DNA from 2 places in the Paraglaciecola psychrophila 170 genome. Region 1 is predicted to be linked to the other one. Evidence: predicted binding sites of a transcription regulator. Region 1 holds the regulator's gene; the other holds the start of a gene.
What was found. Region 1 encodes FliA, which starts transcription of late flagellar genes. Its sites were predicted from a motif close to CTAAAGNTNNNNNNNNNNNNGCCGATA; they were not measured.

Region 1 (8,106 bases):
GGTTATAGGTTGATCCCGTTGGTCGATAAGGCTCAGGGTGGTGAACTGCTCACGCGTATTAAAGGCGTGCGAAAAAAATTATCGCAAGAACTGGGTTTTTTGATCCCGCCGGTACATATTCGCGATAACTTAGATTTAAGTCCGAATAACTACACTATCGCTATGTTAGGTGTCACGGTTGGTGAAGCTGAACTGAGTCATGATGATGAGTTAGCGATTAATCCGGGACAAGTATTTGGCAAGCTAGATGGCAAAGCGACGAAAGATCCCGCCTTTGGACTGGATGCTGTATGGATTAGAGCCAATCAAAGAGAACACGCCCAAACTCTTGGTTATACAGTGGTAGATGCAGCCACGGTAGTGGCCACACATTTAAGTCAATTATTAACCAACAATGCTTATCAATTGTTAGGTCATGAAGAAGTGCAACAACTGCTGGATTTGTTAGCCAAAAATAACCCTAAATTAGTTGAAGGTTTAGTGCCTGATATATTGCCTTTGAGCACTGTAGTCAAAGTTTTACAAACTATGCTTTATGAAGGTGTTCCCATTAGAGACATGCGTAGCATAGTGCAGACGTTATGTGAGTTTGGTCCAAAAAGCCAAGATCCTGACGTGTTGGTGTCTGCGGTGCGTATTGCTCTAAAACGTTTAATAGTTCAAGAAATAAACGGTGGTTTGGCTGAAATCCCTGTCATTACATTAGCTCCAGAATTGGAACAGATGTTGCACCAGTCACTTCAAGCTGGTGGAGCGGATGGCGCAGGAATTGAACCTGGATTAGCAGAACGTTTACAAGGCTCATTAAATGAAGCTGCTCAACAACAAGAATTAGCAGGTGAGCCTTCAGTTTTATTGACTTCAGGTATGTTAAGGCCGGTATTGTCAAAGTTCTTAAAACACTCGGTGAGTGGATTACATGTGTTGTCATATCAGGAAATACCTGATGACAAACAAATCAAAATTGTCAGTGCCGTGGGTCAATAATCTGACGGGATGCTCGGACGTAGTGTTGGTATTTAAGGGGTATATATGAAAATCAGACGTTTTTATGGCAAAGACATGCGAGAAGCACTCAAAAAAGTGAAAGATGAGTTGGGTGGTGAGGCGGTTATTATGTCAAATAAAAAGCATGCTGACGGTATCGAGATAATAGCCGCCTATGACAAAGAACCTGATGAGCAGTTATTGCCTAAAAAAGATCAGCTCAAAGTTCAAGCTAACCTTTCTAGACCCCCCCCCACTTTGAGTGAAATTATTGGTGACAGTGGGCCTGATAGTTTAAAAGCATTATTAGAAAAACAGTCCCAATCTGCCTCAACCTCTATCCCTAAAGAAGTGAGACCGGTCTCTGTAGTACAGCCACAAGTTTATTCAGACAGTGCTATTTCTGCATCTTCCCATGCACATTATTCTTCTCAGCCAAATAACCAACAAAATAACCAACAACAAGATGCTCTTAAAGAAATGCGTCAAGAGTTATCATCTTTGCGGCACATTTTGCAATTTCAGGTATCTGGGTTAATTGAACAAGAAAAGAATCGCAAACATCCGCTGCATGGATATTTATTACAACGGTTACAGCAAATGGGGATTTCGGATAATTTAGCTGAAGAAGTGTTGTCTTATGCGCCAGAATCTGCCGATGAGAGGCAATCTTGGCTGTTTCTTCTTAAGCTTTTGGCTAATAGGTTACAAACCAAACATGATGATATCTTATCTCAACCGGGTGTGGTTGCATTGATGGGGCCAACAGGTGTCGGTAAAACAACTACTATCGCCAAACTTGCAGCTCAAGCGGCACATAAGTTTGGCGTTGACCAAGTGGCGATTATAACCTTGGATAATTATAGGATAGGTGCATACGAACAAATCGCTACCTATGGAAAAATCATTGGCTGTAGTGTTAAACAAGCACAAAATTCAAATGAATTATCAGATTTACTTCATCAATTTAGAAATAAACGTTTAGTGTTGGTAGATACTGCAGGGTTTAGTCAAAAAGACGCTAGGCTAATCAAACAGTTAGATACTATGAAACAGAACACCCGTGTTAATATCAGACATTACTTAGTGATGCAGGCTAACTGTCAGTACCGCGTCATGCAACAAACTGTAAATGAGTATCGACAGATTTCTTTACAAGGGTGTATATTGACTAAATTAGATGAGTGTTACAGCTTAGGAGAGGTAATCAGCGTGGCAATTGAGAACAAATTACAAATTTGTTATTTGGCTGACGGGCAACGCGTACCAGAAGATTTGCAATCTGCAAGTACAAAATTTTTAATTACTAGTGCAGCGAAGCTTTATAAAAAATTCGGTTTAATTCATAATAGAGCTAATGACATAAATAACGCAGCAGTAGCAGTATGATTGAGGATCAAGCAAGTAGCTTAAGAAGAATGAATCAATCTAGATTAATTAAAGTGATAGCCGTGACAGGCGGGAAGGGAGGGGTTGGGAAAACAAATGTTACCCTTAATACCGCTATCTCACTTGCCCAACAAGGCAAAAGAGTCATGGTGTTGGATGCCGACCTAGGCTTAGCTAATGTTGATGTACTTTTAGGTCTACGGGTGGAAAAAAACCTATCTCACGTATTATCGGGCGAGTGCACTTTAGATGAGGTACTAGTTGTAGGCCCCTACGGGATCAAAATTGCACCTGCAACGTCTGGTAGCCAATCTATGACGGAGCTTACTCCTACGGAACACGCAGGTCTTATTCGGGCTTTTAGCGAACTACAATCGCAAGTTGATGTGTTAATCGTTGATACTGCGGCTGGTATTTCAGATATGGTGTTAAGTTTTTCCAAAGCTGCTCAGGACATCATGATGGTGGTCTGTGACGAACCAACTTCTCTTACAGATGCCTATGCGCTGATTAAAATTTTGAATAAAGAACATGGCGTGTTCCGTTTTAAAATTGTCGCCAATATGGTGCGTAGTATGCGTGAAGGCGATGAATTATTTTCTAAATTGACTAAAGTGACAAATCGATTTTTGGATGTGGCACTAGAACTTGTGGCCGTTATTCCATTTGATGAAAATGTGCGCAATTCGGTTAGAAAACAAAAAGCAATAGTTGAAGCATTTCCTACCTCGCCTGCAGCTATGGCTATTCGAAGGCTTGCTAAAAAAGCGATAGAGTGGCCCATCCCTAATCAACCAGGTGGTCATTTGGAGTTTTTCCTTGAACAACTGGTCACCAAAAATGTATCGGGTGATAAAAGGTGAACAGTAAAGCTGCTGCTTATCAACAATTTGCCGATAAGAATGATTTGGTTGACAGACACGCATCGTTAGTCAAGCGAATTGCTCATCATTTGATTGCTCGTTTGCCAGCCAGTGTTCTAGTGGACGATTTGATTCAAGCGGGTATGATAGGTTTATTAGAAGCATCACGAAATTTTGATGGCAGTAAGGGAGCAAGTTTCGAAACTTTTGCTGGGATCCGGATTCGGGGATCTATGCTAGATGAAATACGCAAAGGGGATTGGACTCCACGTTCTGTGCACAAGAATGGCCGTGCAATAACAGAAGCTATCAATCAAGTTGAACGAGAAACAGGTCGTGACGCACGCGATTTAGATGTGGCTGAAAAATTACAAGTTAGTATTGAAAGTTACCACCAAATGTTAAATGAAGTGAATGCTGGAAAAATCATTGGCATGGAAGACTTAGGGGTAACTGAAGATGTGATCACGACAGAACAAACAAAAGGTTCAGATACGCCCTTTGAAGACTTTCTTCAAGGTTCGTTTCAAAAGGCACTGGCTCATGCTATTACGACGTTACCAGAGCGTGAGGCAATTGTATTATCTCTATACTATGATGAAGAGTTGAATCTGCGGGAAATTGGTGAAGTACTGGATGTTAGTGAATCCAGAGTGAGCCAAATACACAGCCAAGCCATGCTTAAACTTAAGTCTCGCATGCAATACTGGCGTTCAAACGACAAATAATTATAGCAATGAAGTTGGGTTTTAAGTTGAGTGTTAGAACTCTCACCGGAGGTGGTTTTGAATAAAAATATGAAGATCCTCGTTGTTGACGATTTTTCAACAATGCGAAGGATTATCAAGAACTTACTTAAAGATCTTGGTTTTGTAAATATACAAGAAGCAGATGATGGTAATACTGCATTGCCAATGTTACAACAAGGCGATTTTGATTTTGTGGTAACTGATTGGAACATGCCTGGCATGCAAGGAATAGATTTGCTTAGAGCTATCCGTGCAGATGTTAACTTAAAACATATTCCTGTTTTGATGGTGACTGCCGAAGCGAAAAAGGAACAAATTGTTGCTGCTGCACAAGCTGGGGTAAATGGTTATGTTATTAAACCTTTTACTGCTGCAACATTAAAAGAGAAATTAGCAAAAATCTTTGAACGACTTGGTTAAGTTCAGGCTAAGCTGATAGGAAAGACTGTATGAAAACCTCGCCGATTTCTCTTGCAGATGCAAAAAAATTAGTGGTTTTAATAGAAAATGGAGATAACCAAGGCGCTCAAGATTTACTTGAATCTACTGGCGCTCAAACTTCGTTTGAATTATTTGCGGAAGTGGGTAAATTGACACGTCAACTTCATGATTCATTGAATAACTTTCAACTTGATCCTCGCATAGTGAATATGGCTAACGTGGATATTCCAGATGCTCAAACACGACTTAAGTATGTCATAGAAGCGACTGAAGATGCAGCAAATAAAACCATGGATTTGGTGGATTCATGTATGCCTATAGCAGAGAAATTGCATGATGGAATAGTCAATGTTATGCCTGAATGGAATAAACTGATTGTACGAGAATTGCAATTGGGAGAATTTAATCTACTTGTAAAGGAAATGGATAGTTTTCTTAAACATGGTAGTGAATACTCAGCTAAATTGACAGGCCTGTTGACTGAAGTACTCATGGCCCAAGGTTATCAAGATTTAACTGGCCAAGTCATCAGGCGAGTTATCGAGTTAGTTAAAGAAGTTGAAGATAATTTAGTCTACATGCTCACTATGTTTGGCGGCGTTGAACATAAAGATGTTGCTGAGATTGCTGAAAAGCCTAACAATTCTGAGAATGAAGCCGATATGATTAAGGCTGAAGGTCCAATATTGGATGCCGACAGCAGAGAAGACGTAGCGTCGGATCAAGACGACGTAGATGATTTGCTTTCGAGTCTGGGATTTTAGGGAGGCTATAAGATGGCTTTTGATGTTGACGAGGAAATACTAGCTGACTTTCTGGTTGAAGCCGGTGAGATCTTAGAGCTATTGCAAGTACAGCTCGTCGAATTAGAAAATAATCCAGAAGATACGAATCTCCTGAACGCTATCTTTAGGGGTTATCATACCGTTAAGGGGGGGGCCGGATTTTTATCACTGACTGAGTTAGTTGATATTTGTCATGGTGCAGAGAACGTGTTTGATGTTATGCGTAATGGTCAACGTACTCTTACGCATGAGCTCATGGATGTGATATTACAAGCCACGGATGAAGTGGTGCAAATGTTTGATCTAGTCAAAGCTGGTGAGCCTCTGGTAGCTGCTGAAAAGAGCCTTATCGATACTCTCACCAGACTCAGTAAACCTGAATTATTTGACAAAGTTGCGGCTGCAAGCGAGCCTAAATCTGCAGTCAATATAACCACTGCCAATGAATCAGCAGCCTCCAGTGATTTTAGTGAAGAAGAATTTGAGGCTTTGTTAGATGAGTTGCATGGTAATGACGCACCTGGTGCTAAGGAAGATAAAGCGCCAGAAGAAACCTCTTTAAATGATCAAGATATCAGTGATGATGAATTCGAAGCGCTTCTTGATCAATTGCATGGCAAAGGTCAGTTTAAGGGTGAAGATAAAGCTGACACTGAACAGTTAAAAGAGTCGCCAGTTGCACCTGAGCCAAGCCCATCTGGTGACGACATCTCTGATGATGAATTTGAAGCGTTATTAGATCAACTTCACGGCAAAGGTAAAGGCCCAGCTGAAGTCGTTTCTGAAAAGTCATTTTCTGTTAAAGAATCGCAGCCAGCAATAGAACCACCTGAAGTCAAAAAGGCTATTACCCCTCCTGATAAAGTAGAAGTAGCTCAGCCTATAATCGCCAAAAAAGAAGAAAAAAAATCTGCAGCTCCTCCGCAAGGTGAAACGACCGTAAGGGTTGACACTAAACGCCTAGATCAAATTATGAATATGGTTGGCGAACTAGTACTAGTGAGAAACCGACTACTGAGTCTTAGCACCAATGTAAATGATGAAAGCATGGCCAAAGCCATTGCTAATCTAGATGTAGTAACAGGCGATTTGCAAGGCGCTGTTATGAAGACGCGTATGCAGCCTATTAAGAAAGTATTTGGTCGTTTTCCGCGTGTTGTTCGTGACCTTGCAAGGACACTGAAAAAAGAAATAACGCTTGTACTAGAAGGCGAAGAAACAGACTTAGACAAAAACTTGGTTGAAGCTTTGGCTGACCCCTTAGTGCATTTGGTTCGAAATTCGGTTGACCATGGCATTGAAATGCCAGAAAAGAGGAAGGCCGCAGGTAAACCAACTATGGGTACCGTTAAGCTAACTGCGTCACAAGAAGGTGACCATATTTTGCTGAGCATTATAGATGACGGTAAAGGCATGGACCCAGAAAAACTGAAAGAAATTGCGGTTTCTCGTGGGGTTATGGATGCTGATGCAGCGTCAAGAATGACTGATGTTGATGCCTTTAATTTGATTTTTGCACCAGGCTTTTCAACTAAAACAGAAATATCTGAAGTATCAGGTCGTGGTGTAGGCATGGATGTGGTGAAAACCAAAATCAATCAGCTAAATGGTACCGTCAGTATTGATTCTAAGATGGGCATTGGTACAACACTTGAGATAAAAGTACCATTGACCTTGGCAATATTACCGACGCTGATGATAGTGATAGGCAAACAAACGTTTGCTTTACCGTTAGGGTCTGTGAATGAAATTATCAATCTTGATATGCGAAAAACCAATACTGTTGATGGCCAGTTAACGATGATTGTTCGCTCTAAAGCTATTCCATTATTTTATTTGGGAGAATGGTTAGCAAGAGGAGAAGTTAATATTGATAAAACCAAAGGACACGTGGTTGTAGTGCAAATTGGTACAAAACAACTTGGATTTGTTGTTGACGCTCTCATTGGCCAAGAAGAGGTGGTTATTAAGCCTCTAGATGAATTGCTTCAAGGTACCCCTGGCATGGCAGGAGCGACCATAACCAGTGATGGTGGTATTGCATTGATATTAGATGTGCCTGGTTTGCTAAAAAGATATGCCGCCAAAAAATCATAGGTGATTATGTTCTTGATACGCCTAATATGAAATTGATAGTTAGACAAATAGGTATGATAGGCGAAAATGACTTATAAGATTTTAATAGTTGATGATTCAACTTTTTTTCGTCGCAGAATTAAACAGATTCTTGAAGAAGACTGTGAATTAGAGGTAGTAGGTGAGGCTAAAAATGGACAGGAAGCGATAACACTCGTTGCTTCTTTAAGGCCTGATGTTGTAACCATGGACATAGAGATGCCTGTCATGGATGGTATAACTGCTGTGAAGAAAATAATGGCCAGTAACCCTGTGCCTATTATTATGTTTTCATCACTTACCCAAGAAGGAGCACAAGCTACATTGGACGCATTGGATGCAGGTGCTTTAGATTTTCTCCCAAAGAAATTCGAAGATATTGCTCTAAATAGAAAAGAAGCCATTTTACTACTTCAGAATCGTGTTAAAGCGCTATGCGGTAGAAGGATGTTTGGAGCAAGTTCTTTTTTAAGAACACGCTCCTTAGCACCCAACACTACAACAGTCTTACCGACGAAGGTTGTGAATAAAACAACAACGCTAGGTATGAAGTCTACTTTCGGCGCGGCTACGTCAAGTCGTTATACTTGCCTTGCTATAGGCACTTCTACAGGAGGACCAGTAGCCTTACAGAAAATTTTAACGGAATTACCCGCTAATTTCCCTGTTCCTGTGTTAATGGTACAACATATGCCAGGTTCATTTACTCAGGCATTTGCTAAGCGCCTAAATGATTTATGTGATGTAACAGTAAAAGAAGCCGCTAATGGCGAAATG
Region 2 (8,106 bases), 1.5 Mb from region 1:
TCTGATTTGAGATAATATAAGTGGAGCAGTCTTCCAGCTCACTTCAACTAAGCTTGTTTAGCCTTAACGCTGAAATACTGCTGTCTGAGCCGATAAAATACAGTGCCTGACATCACCGATGTTTGCTTGTGACAATGGGGGCATTCGGTTAATTCACGGCAGTGAAGGTCAGACCACATTGAGGACACATAAACCCATTTGGCCACTTCATTTCCCTCAGATACTGGAGACAATCTTAATTTTTTCTGAACTGCTGTTGCCAAGTCAAAAAACTGACTTCTGACTTGTTCACGCTCGAACTTACTTAAACTGTTTATTTTCATATACAGTTCAGTTCATGCCTGAGCAAAGTGGAGAAGCATGTTAAAATTTATTGTATTGTATATTGCGTTAATTCATGTTGCATAAGCAAATAAAAATGTTAGCTTTAATCACAATGATAAGTTAATTTTGTACTTTCCAAGTTTTACTTCGTGTGCTGCTGCAGTGAAACGAATATAAAAAATAAAGAATAAAAAATAAAGCATAATTTCTACTGAAGTCAGAATTTTGTCCTTTATGGAATTTAAATGAGCCCTAGCAAATACGAAAATGATGAATTAATTTTCTTATCAGAGGATATTCACTCAGACATGCCAGAAATTATAGGCGCGTGGAATGTCTTAGTCGTTGACGATGATGAAGAAATACACTCTGTCACTAGGTTGGCCCTATTAGATTTAGTAGTTAATGATAAAAACTTGCATTTTATTCATGCTTACTCTGGTGCTGAAGCATTAAAAATAATTGAAGATATGGGTTCATCTATTGCCATCATTTTATTGGATGTAGTTATGGAGGCTGATGATGCTGGTTTAGCTGTGGCAAAAATAATGCGCGAAGATTTGGGTATTATGGAACCTCGTATTATTTTACGCACTGGACAGCCCGGCTATGCGCCTGAAGAACAAGTCATTAAAGATTACGATATTAATGATTACAAAACCAAAACAGAACTTACCCGCAGCAAATTAGTAACAACCATCATTGCTTCACTGCGATCTTATCAACAGATATTATCAATTAATCAAAGTCGCATAGGTTTACAAAAGATTATAGTGTCTGCAGCAAACCTAATGGAAGAGCATTCTGTTAATAGTTTCTGCGAAGGTGTTGTAACCCAAATTAGTTCCTTAATAGGTCTAGAAGCCGGTGGGGTTGTCTGTGCAAAAGCAGGCTCAATGTTGGATAAGGATAAAGATGACGATGCGGTTTATGTACTTGGCGCCGCGGGTGAATTCGCCCCCTATATTAATGAAAGACTAGAGAATTTACATAATGCAAGAATAGTAAAATATGTTAGTCGTTGTTTGCAGCTCAAAAAACATATTTTCGAAAAAGAATTTTTTGTACTTTATCTTAATAGCTCGGGCTATGCAGCAGCTGTTTATTTACAAATAGGCAAAGAAATCAGTCGAGTAGATCAACAATTACTAGAAGTGTTTTTATCAAGTATTTCTGTAGGCTATGAAAATGTTAACTTATTTCATCAACTTCGTACCGCTGCTTTTAGAGATTGGCTAACTAAACTGCCTAACCGCAGTGAATTTATTAATATGTTGGACGATTGTGGTGTGGCCAAATATAAAGATGAAAATTCAGTTGTGGCTTTAATTGATATTAATCATTTTGCAGACATCAATGATGGACTGGGCCAAGATGCTGGTAATAGTACCCTGCTGGCAGTGACCCAACGCTTGCAAGAAACCTTTTTAGATAAGGTGAAAATAGGTCGTATTGGCTCAGATGTTTTTGGCTTAATTGGTGCTGAATTTTTTGTTAATCCACAAACACTGAACGAGATGTTTGTAGCCCCGTTCAAAGGGGGGGAGCATACACTTCCCCTTTCAGCCTCTTTTGGTTTTTGCAGGTTAGACGGGAAGCCACAAACGGGTATTAATATTCTTAAGCATAGTAATATTGCTTTAAATAAAGCTAAGAAAAATCTTAATACAAACTTTGAATATTATGCGCCTGAAATGGAAGAGGAAACCACCTGGCGTTTGGACATGATAAGGCAATTAACCAGAGATTTTGAAGCTAAAAAATTGCAACTTTGGTATCAACCCCAAGTCGATCTAGTGACTGAACAGATAGTAGGAATGGAGGCACTGCTGCGCTGGCCAACTTCTGACGGTTGTTTTGTTTCACCGGTTGTATTTGTTCCATTAGCCGAGTATTCAGGTTTAATTATCGATATTGGAATTTGGGTTTTAGAAGAATCATGCCGGAAATTAAGTGCATTGTCTGCGCAAGGATACACAGGCTTGAGAATGGCGGTTAATATTTCTATGCCGCAATTCAGAGATCCAAATTTTATTGATACCGTGAAAAATATTATTACAAAATTTGGGGTTGAGCCGGATAGAATAGAGTTAGAAATTACCGAAAGTGTGGTTATGGATGAGCCTCAAATTGTGATAGAAGCTCTACAAGAATTGAAGCTGTTTGGGGTCAAGGTCGCGATTGATGATTTTGGTACTGGCTTCTCTTCCATGAGTTATCTGCAACAACTGCCTCTTGACCGATTAAAAGTTGATCGTTCTTTTATTAACGAAATTACGCCTGGAAAATCGGCTTTTATTGCCGAAACTATAGTGACCCTAGGTAATAAACTAGGTTTGTCGACAATTGCTGAAGGTGTCGAAACAAGAGAGCAAGCTAGTTATATGTTGAAGTTAGGCTGTGACGAAGCGCAAGGATTTTTGTTTGCGAAACCTATGCCATATGAACAACTTCTTGAATTCTTAGCAGCGCAAGATAGCTAACTTGACCATAATCAATAATAGCCACTAGCACTTCCCTATGGTTTCGTTACAGATACCTTACTGAAATATAAGTCTACATTTTATGCATTTACTTTGCATATCCGACAGCATGAGTTCAGCTTTACGGGATTTAGCTGGGTGTTATACAGTTTCAATTCGTGATTGATTGGCCGACATTCTGGCTTTAAGCGATTTTGCATTTGTGGCAGTATGTCGTTTTAACCAAGTGTTTTTATAGTCAAATACTATTTCTTGTTGAAGGATGCGGCAATGGTAAGAAACGCGTTTGGTATTTCTTCCCCCCAGCTTTTAACTGGTTCAGTTAAGTTTCTTTTTTCAAGTAAGTAATAATGTTGTGCTTAATGACCGGCTAAAAGGACAACTTTAAGTGTATCTTGCGTTATTAACAGCGGATACCATTTTATTGCTCAGACTAGTCGTGGAGGTATATCGCCAAACTTATTTTTGCTAGGGTAAAAAAACTCTATGGGGACAATAGACAAAGGTTTTGGCGTAGAGTCCATCTGCTGACATGTCTAACTAAGAGTGTAACCTTTTCCTGAAACATCATTTAATGGCTTATTGCTTTGATGAGCTTTAATACCCGCGCCCTGACCAGTTAGAATAAGCGTTGCATTGCTCGGATATTGTAATATGGGTTTAGGTAAGATAGGTAAAGAGTGCGCACATTCAGTGCAATCTTAGAGGTAATGTCTATGTTGCCAATCACCACATTTTCCCAGTCAGTTTCGTGTGTAAAAAAAGGCCTCAAATGAGGCCTTAGAATATATTCTGATTACTCGGCCATGACAGGCAAAAAGTCGAACTGATTGATATGTATCCATTTTTGCTTTTGAAGGGCTAAACTTTGCTTTAACTCTTTATATCTGTAGTGAACTTCAAGGTTCTCATAGGTGCGTTTCAAGTTTTGTTTTTTGATGGCCATTAGTTGTTTTTTTGCCGCGTAATAGTCGGTCATGCGCTGGGCTAAAAGTTCGTATTCAAAGTGCACTTTGGCTAATATCTCATCTGCATTAGCTAATTTAGATACTTTTTCTTGGGCTAATTTTAGTTGCATGGCAGCCTTAGCTTTTTCAATCCTTTCTTCTGGGCAGCGACGAAGATTACTGGTCCAGCCAATAAAGGATAAACCTTTAATTAACCATTTTGTTGGGTCAAATTGCCACCACTTTATGCCGTTTCTGTAATCATATTCAAATATATGGTGGAAATTATGATATCCCTCTCCAAAAGTGAAAAAGGCGAGGATATCGTTATCACGAGCAGTATTTTTATCAGTGTAAGGTTGCTTTCCCCATATATGAGCTAGGGAATTTATGAAAAAAGTGACGTGATGAACTACAACTAAACGGAAAACACCTGCTAACAACAGCATGCCCCAGATATCACCATTCAGCCAACCCAACAAAACAGGGACGCCGAAGTTTGCCGCAAACATGATTTTTAAATAGTGTTTATGCTGCCATATTATTACCGCATCTTTCTGAAGATCGCGGCAGTTATTATAATCAGCATATCTGTGGATTTGATACTCTCTTAACATCCAACCAATATGAGAATACCAGAACCCTTTTTTGGCTGAATATGGGTCTTGTTCGTTATCGTCAACATGTTTGTGGTGGATACGATGATCTGAACACCAATGCAATATGCTGTTTTGTAACGACATTGCTCCACCTATTGCCAATACTATTCTGACAAATGCGTTGGCTTGGTATGATTTATGAGACCATAAACGATGGTAACCGGCAGTAATCGACATGCCTGAAAAGTAAATTAAAGCGATACACGAGATAATTTCAACGGCATCAAAGCCATTTTTAAATGCTTCAAAGGGCACCAACACAGTGGCTATAAGCCCGGTAATAGTAAATATTAAGATATTGGTCAGCAGTAGGCGTGGTTTTTTCATTTAAAATATTAAGTTCAGCTTACATATGTACGCCATTTTACGTTGCCTTTTGCGTTTCGCAAGCTCTATATGCGTATAGTGTGATATTTCTTCGGTATGTGTTTTACTTTTTTCACGTTAGAATTCAGTTCATACTCAACCAATCAGACACATTAGGTTTAGCTATTGAACCGTCAAGAACAAAAATTACGCACTCGGCGTTCTATTATTGAAGCGGCATTTTCGCTACTAGACGAACAGCGCAGTTTGTCGAGCGTTAGCCTCAGAGAAGTTGCACGCTCAGCGGGTATTGCACCCACTTCTTTTTATCGACACTTTAAAGATATCGACGAGTTAGGCTTAACCTTGGTAGATGAAGCAGGTTTAGCTTTACGTCAGTTAATGCGCCAAGCCCGAGTAAGAATTGCTTCCGGTGGTGGTGTGATTAACACTTCAGTGGATACCTTTATGGAATTCATAACCGCTAATAATAATGTTTTTCGTTTGTTGTTGCGTGAACACACTGGCACATCCATGGCTTTTAGAGCGGCTGTACTGCGGGAAATAAAACACTTTAATGTAGAACTGACTGATTACACTATATCGACCACGGGCTTGCCCTATAACATTGCTAACTTGCAAGCAGAAGCGATGGTTAAATTAGTTTTTAGTGCTGGAGCTGAAGCCTTGGACGCATCCGATGAACAAAAAGCTAATGTAGCAGAGCGAGTAAAACTTCAATTAAGGTTTGTCGTAAATGGTGCTTTGCAAGCTAAGGCTGAACAAACTTCGAGTTAACTATCCGTAACCTATGGGCTGCTACTTTTTTTGCAAATAAACACCACATTCTACATGGTGTGTGTAGGGAAATTGATCGAATAACGCAAATCGAGAGATTGTGTGTGTACTTAATAAGGTATCTAGATTGAGTTTCAGTGTGTCTGGATTACATGAAATATACACAATATTCTCATACTGACTGATCATATTTACCGTACTCTCATCTAAGCCAGAACGAGGTGGATCAACAAGTACCGTTTTACACTGATAATCGGCCAAGTTAATGCCTTTTAAACGCCGGAACTCACGCAATCCCTGCTGTGCTTGTACAAATTCTTCGCTCGACATACGAATGATTTTTAGGTTGTCGATATTATTTTTTACTATATTATCTTGTGCTGCGGCTACCGAGGTCTTGGATATTTCAGTTGCCAGTACTTTTTCAAAGTTTTGCGCTAAGGGAACTGAAAAATTTCCTGAGCCGCAATAGAGTTCAAGTAAGTCGCCTTGACTATTTTGAGTAATATCCAGTGCCCATTCAATCATACTAATGTTGACCTGTGCATTGGGCTGAGTAAAGCTATTTTCGATCTGTTTAAACGTAAATTTGCGTTGCTTGATTGTGAGTTCTTCGGTTACATAATCTTTATCTAGTATAATTTTTTGCTTCTTTGCTCGACCAATAATATCTATTTGGAATTTTTGTCTTAAAGTAATAAGAATTTTCTGCATTTCCTCTGTCCATGCATCATCCAATGTTTTGTGATAAAGCAAAGATACAACGACTTCTTCGCTCAATGTGGCTAAGTAGTCAATTTGAAAAAGCTTTCTGCGTGCTGTTTCGTTGCCTTTAAGCAGCAAAAGTAGCTCTACCATGACATCATTGATGAGTTGGCTAGCAGGAGGGAAATTATGAACCTGGTACTTTTGCTTTGTTACTTGATCAAACATGACATGATGAAGATCATCACCATCATGCCAGAGACGAAATTCGGCACGTAATCTGTAATGTAATGGTAGTGAAGCGAATACTTCTAATTCAGGCACCGGATGTTGGGAAAAGTTTTCTTTTAGAACGCTAATCTTGGTTTCCATTTGTTCAACATAATTTTCTGCCTGAATCTCTGTGGGCCGCATGAATTACCTTAATAGTGAGATAAAAATGCGCAAGGTAAAGTGTTTTTACTCATTCTGCAATATTTAAGAAAAGTTTAACATTTACGGTTGTATGTTTTTTATCCAAATATAACTTAAGTATTAAAGATAAGCGGTCGATAAGTTGAAATAAGGATAGTGAGGTATCTGCCATGAACATCAGTCAATTAAAAGTCTTTTTAGGTGATAAACCCCAACACTTGGGTAACGAAAACAGTATTCAAAATCAGTTACGTGATACTGGATTAAAGCAAGCTATTAGTGGACAAAATAGCCAATCTTCACAAAGACTGGATAAATTTAGTTCTAGTACGTCTTTGGGAGTGCGTATATATACGTATTCATTAAACAATACGTTGGAAGTCGACAAACGCAAGCCAGACTTTTCTGCGCCTGATACAAAAAAAACTGACTCATCACTATTTGATTTCGAAGAAATAGCTAAAAACGTTCTCAAATTTGTTGGTGGAGTAATCAAAAATGCTCAAAATAAGGGTGCCGATGAAGACAAGTTAAATGACATGTTTGAACAAGCTTCATCTGGTGTGCTTAAAGGCATAAAGTTAGCAGAGCAGGACTTAGCTGGTTTCTTAAATGAAGAAATTACTAATGGCATCAATAAAAGTAAAAGCCTAATTGAAGACGGTATTGCCAAGCTAAAGCGTGATATTTCTAACCCGCAAGCTTTAGACCTAGAAAAACCGGCTACATCTAAAGTTAAGTCCACCGGTATATCTTACGAAAAACAAGAATCAGGTGAACTGAGCATTCGAACTCGGGATGGCGATACAGTAAATATTACTTTTGAAGACCTCGAACAATTTGAATTCAGTCAAAGACAGGTGCAGCAAATTGCGCAACAGACTGAACAAGATAAAAAAACCGCAGTGACCGAGCCGGTAAGTGTTCCGATAGATGTTGATAATGCTGCAGTTGCCAGCGCTCAAATTGCTACACCCAATAATGTTGATGCAGACGATTCAGATGTCAGTATTAATGAAGCGGATAAGATTCAACCCACTACTGACTCAATTGAACAGAATGTTATTCTTTATCAAGATAGCACCTTTTCGTATAAAGTTAAGGGTGAGATAGATGAGGATGAACTAAAAGCGATAGGACAATTAGTAACGGATGCTAATGAACTGGCTAAAGATTTTTTTAATGGTGATGTTGAGACTGCTTTTAATCAAGCATTAGAATTAGGTTTTGATGAACAAGAATTATCAAGTTTTGCTTTACAGCTAACAAAATTTGAAAATACAGCAGTTATCAAAGCATATGAAACAGTTTCTAGATTTGATGGTGATAATGTGGACAGTGATCCTGCAAAAGCTGTTAAGCCTGTTGCTGATTATATTGATAAACTATTAAATGTATTGGATGGGTCGAGACTCCGATTAGAAGACAGCAACTCTTATGAGAATATTATCAATGAACTGATCAATAAGT

Region 2: C427_RS22000 (DUF5610 domain-containing protein) is a predicted target of FliA. The motif match lies at 6,750-6,776, and genes of this name have one in related genera.

What each region holds. Positions count from the first base shown of each region.
Region 1 covers NC_020514.1:3,498,452-3,506,557, reverse strand. Annotated here, with positions in the region: gene flhA (flagellar biosynthesis protein FlhA) at 1-987, shown strand, start outside; gene flhF (flagellar biosynthesis protein FlhF) at 1,033-2,376, shown strand; gene C427_RS15325 (MinD/ParA family protein) at 2,373-3,239, shown strand; gene C427_RS15320 (RNA polymerase sigma factor FliA) at 3,236-3,967, shown strand; gene cheY (chemotaxis response regulator CheY) at 4,025-4,408, shown strand; gene C427_RS15310 (protein phosphatase CheZ) at 4,438-5,193, shown strand; gene C427_RS15305 (chemotaxis protein CheA) at 5,206-7,311, shown strand; gene C427_RS15300 (protein-glutamate methylesterase/protein-glutamine glutaminase) at 7,378-8,106, shown strand, end outside.
Region 2 covers NC_020514.1:5,000,596-5,008,701, reverse strand. Annotated here, with positions in the region: partial or broken gene C427_RS25320 (IS1595 family transposase) at 1-292, opposite strand, end outside; gene C427_RS22020 (bifunctional diguanylate cyclase/phosphodiesterase) at 570-2,807, shown strand; gene C427_RS22015 (acyl-CoA desaturase) at 3,604-4,740, opposite strand; gene fabR (HTH-type transcriptional repressor FabR) at 4,906-5,517, shown strand; gene trmA (tRNA (uridine(54)-C5)-methyltransferase TrmA) at 5,539-6,594, opposite strand; gene C427_RS22000 (DUF5610 domain-containing protein) at 6,807-8,106, shown strand, end outside.